2 linked regions of the Nonomuraea africana genome follow. The protein of the gene in region 2 interacts with the protein of the main gene of each other region in a pairwise test. Links are inferred from orthologs where the notes say so. Each region holds a gene or a part of one and is shown on either strand. Other genes may lie near its edges. The genes, in order: H4W81_RS30725 and H4W81_RS20760.

What was found.
Region 1: the proteins of H4W81_RS20760 (region 2) and H4W81_RS30725 interact in binary tests that used the Escherichia coli proteins (3 or more experiments, as listed by UniProt). The link is inferred for Nonomuraea africana from one-to-one orthologs.

What each region holds. Positions count from the first base shown.
Region 1 is NZ_JADBEF010000001.1:6,493,346-6,500,629, forward strand. What follows is about bases 2,577-5,541. They hold H4W81_RS30725 (transglycosylase domain-containing protein), read right to left. Parts: upstream 5,149-5,541; coding sequence 3,004-5,148; downstream 2,577-3,003. Other genes in these bases: H4W81_RS30720 (thioredoxin domain-containing protein), read left to right, coding at 2,577-3,024; H4W81_RS30730 (Lrp/AsnC family transcriptional regulator), read right to left, coding at 5,249-5,541. In the rest of the region: H4W81_RS30715 (hypothetical protein), read right to left, coding at 1-925; more of H4W81_RS30720, read left to right, coding at 1,045-2,576; more of H4W81_RS30730, read right to left, coding at 5,542-5,734; hppD (4-hydroxyphenylpyruvate dioxygenase), read left to right, coding at 5,802-6,902; H4W81_RS47765 (RDD family protein), read left to right, coding at 6,971-7,063; H4W81_RS30740 (M1 family metallopeptidase), read left to right, coding at 7,098-7,284. UniProt on the Escherichia coli protein: Cell wall formation. Synthesis of cross-linked peptidoglycan from the lipid intermediates.
Region 2 is NZ_JADBEF010000001.1:4,398,762-4,403,869, forward strand. Bases 2,075-4,970 are described here. They hold H4W81_RS20760 (peptidoglycan D,D-transpeptidase FtsI family protein), read right to left. Parts: upstream 4,415-4,970; coding sequence 2,735-4,414; downstream 2,075-2,734. Other genes in these bases: H4W81_RS20755 (UDP-N-acetylmuramoyl-L-alanyl-D-glutamate--2,6-diaminopimelate ligase), read right to left, coding at 2,075-2,694. Outside these bases: H4W81_RS20750 (UDP-N-acetylmuramoyl-tripeptide--D-alanyl-D-alanine ligase), read right to left, coding at 1-1,165; more of H4W81_RS20755, read right to left, coding at 1,162-2,074; cell division protein FtsL, read right to left, coding at 4,984-5,108. UniProt on the Escherichia coli protein: Essential cell division protein that catalyzes cross-linking of the peptidoglycan cell wall at the division septum. Required for localization of FtsN.

The sequences.
Region 1 (7,284 bases), 2.1 Mb from region 2 along the record:
GCACGCCGGGGCCGAGCCTGGCCAGCGCGGCCACGGCGGCGAGCCAGTCGGCGTGGTGGATGGCGCACAGGGCGGCAAGGGCCGCCTCCTCGTGGGTGAGCTCCTCGTCGAGCTCGTCCTCCTCCTCGCTCCCGTCGTCGTCGAGGTCGGAGATGGGCCCGGCGATGCCCGCGACGACCCTGAGCCACAGCTCGCGGTCGTCGTCCGGGATGAGCCCGCCCTCGAAGCCCGCGCAGGCCCGCAGCACGCTGCCCGGGTAGCCGGGGAAGGCGAGCAGCTCGCGGAGCCTGGTGGCGGCCTGACTCAGCTCGGCCTCGGGCAGTTCGGGCCGCTTGGGCAGCTCGGACATGATCCGCCGCAGCTCGGCCAGCGCGTAGGCCTCCTCCTCGTCCCACGCGGCGAACAGCTCCTCGTCCTGCTCGTCGCCGACCACCACGCTCGGCACCCTGCCGTCGGGCAGCGGGGTGTTGAGCCAGTGTTCCTGCAGCTCCTCGTAGGCGGCGCGGGCCGCCTTGTCGCCCTTGGCCAGCAGGTCGGGGTCGATCTCGCCCGCCTCGATGCGCTCCTCCAGGTAGGCGACGAACCTCGCGTGCATCTCCTCGGCGACGGGACCGCGCTCGTCCTCCTCCGGCCAGACGAAGTAGCTGGGCGTGAGCAGGATGGGCTCGCTGCCCGTCGCCTCAAGCCAGCGCTGCACGTCGCCGACGGTGGCCGTGCCCGACTCGATCGCGCTGAGCGTGGCCCTGGCGCTCTCCCAGAAGGTGGCCGACAGCGGGTTACCCACGGCCAGCATGGCTCTGCGCAGGTCGGGCATGGCCACAAGAGCCACCCCCGACGGTACGGCCAGCAGCGCGCGGGCCACATCCCTGCGGGTCAGTCCGGTGGCGGGGCGCCCGGCGTGAGCGCTCACGAAGTCTAGGTCCACGCTCCGTAACCTACGCCCCACCGCGCCCATCAGTCGAAGAGGCAGCGCTGCCGTCGAGGGCTGCCGTCGAGGCTCCGCGCGACCTCCGGTGACGGCCGCGCGCGTGAGAGGCTGGTCGTATGAACAGGCTGCAGCACGCCACCAGCCCCTACCTCCAGCAGCACGCCGCCAACCCGGTCGACTGGTTCGAGTGGGGACAGGAGGCGTTCGAGGAGGCCAGGCGGCGGGAGGTGCCCCTGCTGATCTCGGTGGGCTACTCGGCCTGCCACTGGTGTCACGTCATGGCGCACGAGAGCTTCGAGGACGACGAGACCGCGCGGCTCATGAACGCGTACTTCGTCAACGTCAAGGTCGACCGCGAGGAACGGCCCGACGTCGACGCGGTCTACATGAGCGCCACGCAGGCCATGACGCAGCACGGCGGCTGGCCGATGACCGTTTTCGCCACTCCTGAGGGCCACCCGTTCTACTGCGGCACCTACTTCCCGAGGCCGCAGTTCCAGCGGCTGCTGGTGGGCGTGCACAACGCGTGGACGGGCGACAGGGAGCAGGTGCTCGAACAGGGCTCGAAGGTCGTCGAGGCGCTCAACAGCGGCGCGACCCTGCCGAGCGGCCCGCTGCCGACGGCGGAGACGCTGGAGCTGGCCGTCCGGAATCTGGAGCAGTCCTTCGATCCGGCGCGCGGCGGCTTCGGCGGGGCGCCGAAGTTCCCGCCGTCGATGGTGCTGGAGTTCCTGCTGAGAAGCGGCGAGCACGACATGTCGGGCAGGACACTCGAGGCGATGGCGCGCGGCGGGATCTACGACCAGCTCGGCGGCGGGTTCGCCCGCTACAGCGTCGACGCGGAGTGGGTCGTGCCGCACTTCGAGAAGATGCTCTACGACAACGCGCTGCTGCTGAGGGTCTACACGCACTGGTGGAGGGCCACGGGCGCGCCGCTGGCCCGCAGGGTGGCGCTGGAGACCGCCGACTGGCTGCTGCGCGAGATGCGTACGCCCGAGGGCGGGTTCGCCTCGGCGCTCGACGCCGACAGCGAGGGCGAGGAGGGCAGATTCTACGTCTGGACGCCCGCGCAACTGCGTGAGGTCCTCGGCGAGGACGCGGACTGGGCCGTCGACCTGTTCGAGGTGACGGGCACCTTCGAGCACGGTTCCTCGGTGCTGCAACTGCTGGAGGACCCCGACGACCCCGCCAGGTTCGCGCGGGTGCGCGCGCGGCTGATGGCCGCGAGGGACCAGCGCGTACGGCCCGGCCGCGACGACAAGGTGGTCGCCTCGTGGAACGGCCTGGCCGTCGCCGCCCTCGCCGAGACCGGAACGGTCTTCGAGCGTCCCGACCTGGTCGAGGCGGCCCGCGCGGCCGCGACGCTCCTGGCGGAGACGCACGTCACCGGCGACCGGCTGCTCAGGACCTCGCGCGACGGACGGCCAGGCCGGAACGCCGGAGTGCTCGACGACTACGCGAACCTGGCGGAGGGCCTGATCGCGCTCTACGGCGTGACCGGCGAGACCCCCTGGTTCGAGCTGGCCGGCCGCCTGCTCGACGTGGTGCTCGACCGGTTCGCCGACGGCCGGGGCGGCTTCTTCGACACCGCGGACGACGCCGAGCGGCTCTTCCAGCGTCCGCAGGACCCCGCCGACAACGCCACCCCATCGGGCCAGTTCGCCGCCGCGGGGGCGCTGCTGTCCTATGCGGCGCTGACCGGCTCCGCCCGGCACAGGGAGGCGGCGGAGGCGGCGCTCGGCACGGTCTCCGTGCTGGCCAGAGGGCACGCCAGGTTCGCCGGGTGGGGGCTCGCCGTGGCGCGGGCCGCGCTCGCGGGCCCCGTCGAGGTGGCCGTGGTCGGGCCCGGGGACGACCCGCGCACGGCGGCGCTGCACAGGGCGGCGCTGCTCGCCGACGTCCCCGGCCTGGTCGTGGCCCTCGGCACCGAGACGGGAACCGCGCCGGACGGGGCTGGGGCGGTCGTGCCGCTTCTGAAGGGGCGCGGGCCCGTCGAAGGGGCTCCCGCGGCCTACGTCTGCAGGGGGTTCACCTGCCGGCTGCCGGTGACCACGCCCGCCGACCTGCGGAAGGAGCTAGCGGCCTGGCGGGGTTGAGGTGTCGTCCAGCTCGCCGGGCCCGGACGTGGCGTTCGAATCCGGCCGGGCGGGCTGCTGATCCGACTGCTGCTCCTCCTCGGAGTTGGCGTCGCCCCTGTCGGTCTCCTCCGGAATGGTCGGCGTGTCGGGGGTCGAGGAGTCGGGCGGCGAGGGCGGCGGCGAGCCGAACTCCTCGTCACCGCGTCCCTCGTCGCGCCACCGCTCGGTCCAGTCGCCGTTGTCGCGCTGGTCGTAGCCGTTGCCGACGTCGTCGCCGCCGTCGCGGTAGTCGTCCCAGCCGTAGCCGTGGTCGGAGGGCTCGGGGAACTGCTCGACCGGCTCGTCGGCGAGGGCCTCGGTCATGAAGGCCTTCCAGATGCGCGCGGGGAGCTGGCCGCCGAACTGCACGCCGTACCCGGGGATCTCGACGGTCTTGTTGTCGTCGCGGAACATGTTGACCGCGGTGGCCAGCTGCGGCGTGAAGCCGTTGAACCAGACGGCGCCCGAGCTGTCGGTGGTGCCGGTCTTCCCGGCGACGGGCCGGTCGTAGAGGCGGGCGCCGGTGCCGGTGCCGTACTTCACGACCTGCTCCATGGCGTAGATCGTGTCGGCGGCGGCCTGCTTGCTCACCACGATCGTGGCCTTGGGCTTGACGACCTTCTTCTTGCCGTAGGTGTCGGTCACCGACTTGATGACGTGCGTCTCCATGTGGACACCGCCGTTGGCCAGGCTGGCGAAGCCCGAGGCGTTCTGCACGGCGCTCACCGAGGCGACGCCGAGCGGGAAGGAGGCGGCCGCCTGGTGCGGCTGGAGCTGGCCTGCGGGGATGCCCGCCAGCTCGGCGGTCTTGGCCACCTTGTCCAGGCCGACCTTCTGGCCGAGGTCGACGAAGGCGGTGTTGACGGAGTTCTGGGTGGCCCGCACCAGGTCGATGTGACCGTAGGAGCGCCCGCTGTCGTTGGGGATGGGCTGGGAGGCGCCGGGCACGGTGATGGGTGAGTTGCCGTCGACCGTGGTGGACAGGCTGTAGCCGTTGTCGAGCGCGGCCGCCAGCGTGTAGGGCTTGAAGGTCGAGCCCGCCTGCACCTTGGCGGAGAAGGCGTTGTCCCACGACTGGTCCTTGCGCCCGCCGTAGAAGGCGACGACCTCGCCGGTCGCGGGATCGACCGCGGCCAGGCCGGTGCGGACCTTCTTCGGCGTGCCGGACGGCACGACGGACTTCACCGCTCGCTCGGCCGCGGCCATGAGGTCCTTGTCGAACGTCGTGACGATCTTCAGGCCGCCGCCGTTGATGTCCTCGTCGGTGTAGCCGCGGGCGTGCAGCTCCTCGCGCACCCTGTCGACCATGACCTGGTCCTGGCCCTTGAGGCTGAAGGCGGCCTTGGGCTCGCCGAGCGTGGGGAAGATCTGCGCCGCCGCCTGGTCGGCGGTGATCGCCTTGGTCTTCACCATGGCGTCGACGATCGCCTTCCACCTCGTCCTGGCCGCGTCGAGGTCGGCGCCCTGCGGGTCGGCGAACCTGCTGGGCTGCTGGATGACCGCGGCCAGGTAGGCGCCCTCCGACACCGACAGCTTGGCGACGTCCTTGCCGAAGTAGGCCTGCGCGGCGGCCTGGATGCCGTTGGCGCCCCTGCCGAAGTAGATGGTGTTGAGGTACTGCTCCAGCACCCAGTCCTTCGACTTCGACTGGTCGACCTTGATGGAGATCAGGATCTCCTTGAACTTCCTGGTGATCGAGCGTTCCTGGCTGAGGCCGCTGTAGTAGTTGCGGACCATCTGCTGGGTGATGGTGGAGCCGCCCTGCAGCTGCTTGCCCGTGACGGTGGACCAGACGGCGCGGGCGGTGCCCTTGAAGGACACGCCGCTGTCGGTGTAGAAGGACCGGTTCTCGGCGGCGATCACGGCCTCGCGCACGTGCTCGGGCACCTGCTCGAGCTTGACGTTCCTACGGTTGACGCCCTGCTTGGCCAGCACGCTCTTGCCGTCGCGGTAGTAGATCACCGAGCCCTGGGCGGTGGCTTCCTTCTGCGTGCTGTCGGGGATGGGGGTCATCGCCCACGCCACCCCGAACAGGCCGATCAACGCGACGATTCCGACGCCGAACGAGATGGCCACGTAGCGAAGGATGCGTCGCTTCCGCATGCCCTTGTCCCCACCAATCCGCACAAGCGCCCCCGATCGCAAGCTCAGCAAACCCCCGTCAGCTGGGCGGAAGGCCAAGAATAAACGATCGGTAACGATGCTAGGGCTTGCGGACGCCGCGTCGTGGGACATCGGCGACCAACGGCAGAACTCGGTATGGGACGGGTGTGTCGAGCACGATGACCGAAGAGGTCCGCAGAACCCCCTGAACATCGACAATCTGGTCGATGACCCGCTGCAGGTCGGAGTTGCTGCGCGCGACGACCCTGCACAGCAGGTCGCTGCCGCCCGTGATGGTGTGGACCTCCAGCACCTCCGGGATGTGCGCGAGGCGGTCGGCGACCGGGTCGTGCCCGCTGACCTGCCTGATCTCCATCGTCACGAACGCGGTCACGTCGTAGCCCAGCGCGGTGGGCGAGACGTCGGGCCCGAACCCGGTGATGACCCCCCTGGCGATCATGCGGTCGAGCCGGGCCTGGACGGTGCCGCGGGCGACGCCGAGCCGCCGGGAATACTCCAGCACACCCAGGCGCGGCTCGTTGGCGAGCAGACTGAGCAGTTTGGCGTCCAGTTCGTCGATGGTCATGGACAAATTGTCCACTATTTCAAGTGACAGTTGCGCATGCCGTCCATACAAATCAAGAGTTAGCCGTATGAGCGACGTGTTTCCGGTCAAAGGCATGGATGCCGTGGTGTTCGCCGTGGGCAACGCCAAGCAGGCGGCCCACTACTACTCCACCGCGTTCGGGATGCGGCTGGTGGCCTACCGCGGCCCAGAGAACGGCAGCAGGGACGAGGTGGCCTACGTCCTGACCTCGGGTGGGGCCCGTTTCGAGTTCCGCGCTTCGGTTCGTCCCGGCACGGACCTGGCGCGTCATGTCGCCGAGCACGGTGACGGCGTGATCGACCTGGCCATCGAGGTGCCCGACGTCGAGGCGGCCTACGCGCACGCCGTCGCGCAGGGGGCGCGCGGGCTCGCCGAGCCGTACACGATGGAGGACGAGCACGGGAAGGTGGTGATCGCGGCCATCGCCACCTACGGCGAGACCCGGCACACCCTCGTCGACCGCTCCAACTACTCGGGCGCCTACCTGCCCGGCTACCGCGCGGCCGAGCCGATCACGCAGCCGCCCGCCAAGCGCTTCTTCCAGGCGGTCGACCACTGCGTCGGCAACGTCGAGCTCGGCAAGATGGACGAGTGGGTGGAGTTCTACAAGCGGGTGATGGGCTTCACCAACATGGCGGAGTTCATCGGCGACGACATCGCCACCGAGTACTCCGCGCTGATGTCGAAGGTCGTCGCGGACGGCACGCGCAAGGTGAAGTTCCCGCTCAACGAGCCTGCGATCAGCCGCAAGAAGTCGCAGATCGACGAGTACCTCGAGTTCTACGGCGGCCCCGGCGTGCAGCACATCGCGCTGGCCACCAACGACATCCTCACCACCGTCGACAACATGCGGGCGGCGGGCGTCGACTTCCTCGACACCCCCGACTCCTACTACGACGACCCCGAGCTGCGCGCCAGGATCGGCCAGGTGCGGGCGCCGATCGAGGAGCTGAAGAAGCGCAAGATCCTCGTCGATCGCGACGAGGACGGCTACCTGCTGCAGATCTTCACCAAGCCGGTGCAGGACCGCCCGACGGTCTTCTTCGAGCTGATCGAACGGCACGGCTCGCTCGGCTTCGGCAAGGGCAACTTCAAGGCGCTGTTCGAGGCGATCGAGCGCGAGCAGGAGCGCCGCGGCAACCTGTAGAGGTTTGCCCTGGTCAGAGGTGGGCGATCAGCCAGCTGGTCGCCGCCGTGCTCAGCGCTCTGTGCTGCTTGAGCATCGTCGACGATGGTTGGATCCTGTTCGACCGGCGCAAGCAGGCCCTGCACGACAAGGCGGCCAAGACCGTTGTCGTAGATGCCTGACCAGCGACGATTCATTCGCGTAGGCTACTAGGCCATGCGTTCCGCTCTGCTCGCCATCCTTCTGGGCGTGGCCGCCTGCGCCCCCTCCAACGGGGACGCCTTTTCCTCGGCCACCGCCCAGACGCCCACGCCCGTGCAGTCGGGCGAGGGGTGGGGTGCGCACGGCATCGGCGACACCGACTTCCCCCTCGACGGGAACGGCGGCTACGACATCTCCCGCT
Region 2 (5,108 bases):
GCCCGGAGGCGCCCGCCAGGCGGCCGACGCCCTCGTTGAGATGCTCGCTCTCGTCGCCGAGCTCGCGCACCGCGGCGATGACGGCGAAGCGGCGGCGGTCCTTGCCGAGCACGCCGAGCGTGCGGAAGGCGGACCGCATCGAGTCGGGGTTGGCGTTGTAGGCGTCGTTGATGACGGTGACCCCGTCGGGGCGCTCGGTGACCTCCATGCGCCACCTGCTGCGCGGCTCGGCCTCTGACAGCTCGTCGGCGATGGTCGCCACGGGCAGACCGAGCTCGTAGGCGGCGGCCGCGGCGGCGAGCGCGTTCTCCACGGCGTGCTCGCCGTACAGCCTGAGCGCGACGTGCGCGGCGCCCGAAGGGGTGCGCAGCGTGAAGGAGGCGCGCCCCCGCTCGTCGACGACGATGTCCTCGGCCCGGACGGCGGCGTCCTCGCTCCTGCCGAAGTAGGTGACCCGCGCCTTGGAGCGGGAGGCCATCTGGCGCACCAGCGGGTCGTCGGCGTTGAGCACCGCCACCCCGTCGGACGGCAGCGCCTCGACCAGCTCGCCCTTGGCCTGCGCGATGGCCTCCTTGCCGCCGAACACGCCGATGTGCGCGGTGCCGACGTTGAGCACCACGCCGATGCGCGGCGGCGCGACGCGCGCCAGGTGCGCGATGTCGCCCGCGTAGCGCGCGCTCAGCTCGAGCACCAGGAACCTGGTCTCGTGGTCGGCCTTCATCACGGTGAGCGGATGGCCGATCTCGTTGTTGAGCGAGCCGACCGGCGCGATGCTGGGACCCATCCGCGCGGTCAGCCTGGCCAGCAGGTCCTTGGTGGTCGTCTTGCCGGCCGAACCCGTGATGCCGACCACGGTGGCGTTCGGGAGCGCGGCCGCCACGGCCGTGCCGAGCGCGGCCAGCGCGGCGAAGATGTCGGTCACGATCACCGCGGGCGCCGCGACCGGCCTGGTGGCCAGCACCGCCACGGCGCCCGCCTCGATCGCCTGGGCGGCGTAGTCGTGACCGTCGACGCGAGCGCCCTTGATCGCCACGAACAGGGATCCCGGCTCGACCTCCCGCGAGTCGATCACGACGGGACCGCGCACCACGGCGCGGGGGTCGGCCATGCCCGACAGGGCGCCGGAAGTGATGTCGGCGATCCTGGCCAGCGGCAACGGGATCATAGGTTCTTCCTGCTTTCCTTGCGTGCGTCGATCGCCCCGGCGACGACGGCCCTGTCGTCGAAGGGGATCACCTCACCTGAGATGTACTGGCCCTGCTCATGGCCCTTGCCCGCCACGACGACCACGTCGCCGCGCTGGGCGGTGCCGATCGCCAGGCCGATCGCCGCGGCCCTGTCGGGCTCGACGATCACGTGGGCGCGCGTGCCGGGCGGCACCCGCAGCGCTCCGTCCATCATCGCGGCCAGGATCGCCAGCGGGTCTTCCGAACGCGGGTTGTCGCTGGTGAAAATCGCCACATCGGCCAGCCTCGCGGCAGCCTCGCCCATGAGCGGGCGCTTGCCCTTGTCGCGGTCGCCGCCGCAGCCGAGCACGATGGTCAGCCGGCCCGCGGTGATGGCGCGCAGCGACTCGAGCACGGACTCGACGGCGCCCGGTTTGTGAGAATAGTCGACCACGGCCTGGAACTCGGCGTCGGCGGCGGTGATGCGCTGCATCCGGCCGGGCACGCCGGTCATCGAACCCACCCCGTGGACGGCGGCGCGCAGCGGCACCCCCGCCTCGACCAGCGTGACGATCGCGCCGAGCGCGTTGGCGACGTTGAACGGTCCGGGCAGGGAGATCGCCACGTCGTCCTCGACGCCGCCGGGGCCGACCACCCTGAAGGCGCTCCCGTCGGCGCCGAGCCTGACGTCGAGCGCGCGCCAGTCGGCCTCGGGATCGCCCGCGGCGGAGAACGTGGTCATCGGGATCGCGGCGAGTTTCAGCAGCTCACGGCCGTGGCGGTCGTCGAGGTTGGTCACGCCCGTCCTGCTGAACTCGGGCTGGAACAGCTTCACCTTGGTGGCGAAGTAGTCGTCGAGGTCCTTGTGGAAGTCGAGGTGGTCCTGGGAGAGGTTGGTGAACAGGGCCACGTCGAAGAAGACGCCGTCGACCCTGCCGAGCGCCAGCGCGTGGCTGGAGACCTCCATGGCCGCGGCGGTGACGCCGCGCTCGCGCATGAGGGCGAACAGGCCGTGCAGGTCGGTGGCCTCGGGCGTGGTCAGCTTGGGTTCGATGACCAGGTCGGCCGCGTGGACCTCGACGCCGCCGACGAGGCCCGTGGTGTGGCCCGCGGCGCGCAGCCCGGCCTCCAGCAGGAACGTGATGGTCGACTTGCCGCTGGTGCCCGTGACGCCGAGGACGGAGATGTCGTGGGCGGGCTGGCCGTACACCCAGGAGGAGATCTGGCCGAGCACGCGGCGGGGGTCGCCGAGGACGAGGACGGGCAGGCCCGTGGCGGCCGCGGCGTCGCGGCCGGCCGGGTCGGTCAGGATCGCCACCGCGCCGCTCGCCATCGCCTGCGCGGAGAAGTCGGCGCCGTGGGCGCTGTTGCCGGGCAGCGCCACGTAGAGGTCGCCGGGGACGACCTGGCGCGAGTCGATCGTGACGCCGGTGACGGCGGCCAGCGGTGAACGTGAGCTGCCTGACGGGGCGTCAAGCATGGCCGCCAGCCCGCTCAGTGGCCGGGGCGGGCTGGTCTTGGGGCGCATAGACGACGGGGGACGCACGGCGAGAGCGTACCCTCCCTGTTCATTGTCCGGCGCCGATCCGCGCGGGTGACGCGGACGGGCCTGTGGGCGGAATCTTCCTGCTCTTGATGGCGAACGTCATCACGTCCTTGAACACAGGGGCCGCGATGTGCCCGCCGTAGATGTCCTTGGCCGGCTTCTGCACCACCGCGAGCACCACGAGCTCGGGCTTGTCCGCGGGGGCGAAACCAACGAAAGAGGCGGTGTAGCCGTTGTAGCGGCCCAATTGCTGATCGTATCGGTTCGCGGTGCCTGTCTTGCCCGCCACCCGGTATCCGGGGATGGCGGCAAGGGTACCGGTGCCCTCCGCGCTGACCGCGCCCTCGAGCATGGACGCGATCTCGCCTGCCGTGGCCTGGCTGACCACCCTGGTCTGCTTACCCGGGCGGGAGGGGACGAACCTGCCGTTCGGGCCGGTCGTGCCCGCCACGATCTGCGGCTGGATCCTGACCCCGCCGTTGGCGATGGTCTGGTAGACGCTCGCGGTCTGCAGCGCGGTCACCGACACGCCCTGCCCGTAGGCCACCGTGCAGCGCTGGGTGCCCGACCAGCTCGTGTGGTTCGGCAGCAGGCCCGCCTCCTCGCCCGGCAGGCCGAGGCCGGGCCGCGAGCCGAAGCCGAAGTTCCTCAGCATCGTGTACAGCCCCTGGTCACCTACCCGGCGCGCGGCGTGGATGGTGCCGACGTTGCTGGAGGTCTCGACGATCTCCTTGAACGTCATGACTTTCGTCGGGTGCGGATGGGAGTCCTTCAGCGTCTGGTCGGCGCACCTGATGTGGTCGGCCACCCTGAAGGTCGTCTGGGGCGTGACGGCTCTCGCCTCGATCGCGGCGGCCGCGGTGATGACCTTGTTGGTGCTGCCCGGCTCGAAGACCTCCGACACCGCGCGGTTGACGTAGGAGGTGTCGCCCGCCTTCTGCCAGTTGTTCAGGTCGAGCTCGGGGGCGTTGGCCATGGCGATGATCTGGGCGGTCTTGACGTCCATCACGATCACCGTGCCGCTGAGGGCGCCGCTGGCGGCGACCTGCGCGGTGATGGCCTTCTGGGCGGCCCACTGGACGTCGCGGTCGATGGTCAGCCGCACGTCGCTGCCCTCGACCGGGGCCTGGCGCTGGCTGCGGGTCATCGGGATGCGCTGGCCGTCGCGGCCCTGCTCCACGCTCTGCTTGCCGTCGCGGCCCGCCAGCACGGAGTTGCGCATCTGCTCGACGCCCTCGAGGCCGGTGCCGTCGTTGCCGACGAAGCCGATCAGCGTGCCGGCCAGGTCGCCCGCGGGATAGGTCCTGCGGTAGGTCTTCTTGGTGGTGACCGCGGGCAGCTCCTGCTCCAGCAGCCGGTCGGCGACGACGGGGTCGACGTCGCGGGCGATCAGCTCGTACCGCGAGGTGACCCTGGCCAGCTTCGCGGTGACCTCGGCGGGAAGCTTGTTCAGCTCCTTGGCCAGCACGGCGGCCACGTGGGCGCGCCGGGCGGCGGGCACCTTGCTCGGGTCGATCGCGACCTCGCGCGCCTCGATCGTGACGGCCAGCTCGTGCCCGTTGACGTCGGTGATCGAGCCGCGCTTGGCCTGGATGGTCTCGCTGATCACCCGCTGGTCGGCCGCCTTGGCCTGGTAGATCTTGGAGTCGAGGCCCTGCAGCTGGATGAGCCGCCCGGCGAAGATCGACAGGATGAAGGTCATGCCGATCAGGCCGATGTTGATCCGCCTGCGCGGGTTGCCCAGGCGCAGTACCAGCGGGGGGCGGGGCGGCGGCGGCGGCCTGCGCCCCTGCCGGCGGGAGTCGGCCCTGGGCGGGCCCTGGGGCGGACCCTGCGGGGGCCGCGGCCCGCGCCGCTGTGCGCCGGCCCGCGGCTGGGGCACGGTGTCCTCGGCACGGGCGCGCCTGCTCTCCTGCGCCGCGGCCCCGGTGAGACCCCTCGGCAGGTCGAAGGGATCGTCCCCGCGGGCCTGACGGCCCTTGCGGCGCTCGGTGTCGTCCTGGCGGGGACGGCCGGCGTCGTCAGGACGGTCGCGGCGGCCGGCGTCGTCCGGCCGGCTCCGGCGGTCGGCGTCGTCGGGTCTGGGGCGACGGTCGGTGTCGTCGGGTCTGTTGCGGCGGGGTGGATCGTCGGGCGAGGGACGGCCCGCCCCGCCCTGCCGTCCCGACCGTCCGGGACCTCCGGGCGTACGACGAACGGCGCCGGGCCCTCCCTGAGAGCCGGCGCCGGAACCGCCACGACCGGGACCCTGCCCCCGGCCGCCTGTCTCCCTCACCTGTTCGCGCCTACCTCGATCGAGTTGGCCGTCGGGTCCCACGCCTGGCCCTGCTTCTCCGCCTTGTCGGCCAGGGCGCCCGGCTGCTCCTCGCGGATGATCTGCTGCTCGAGGCTGCTGC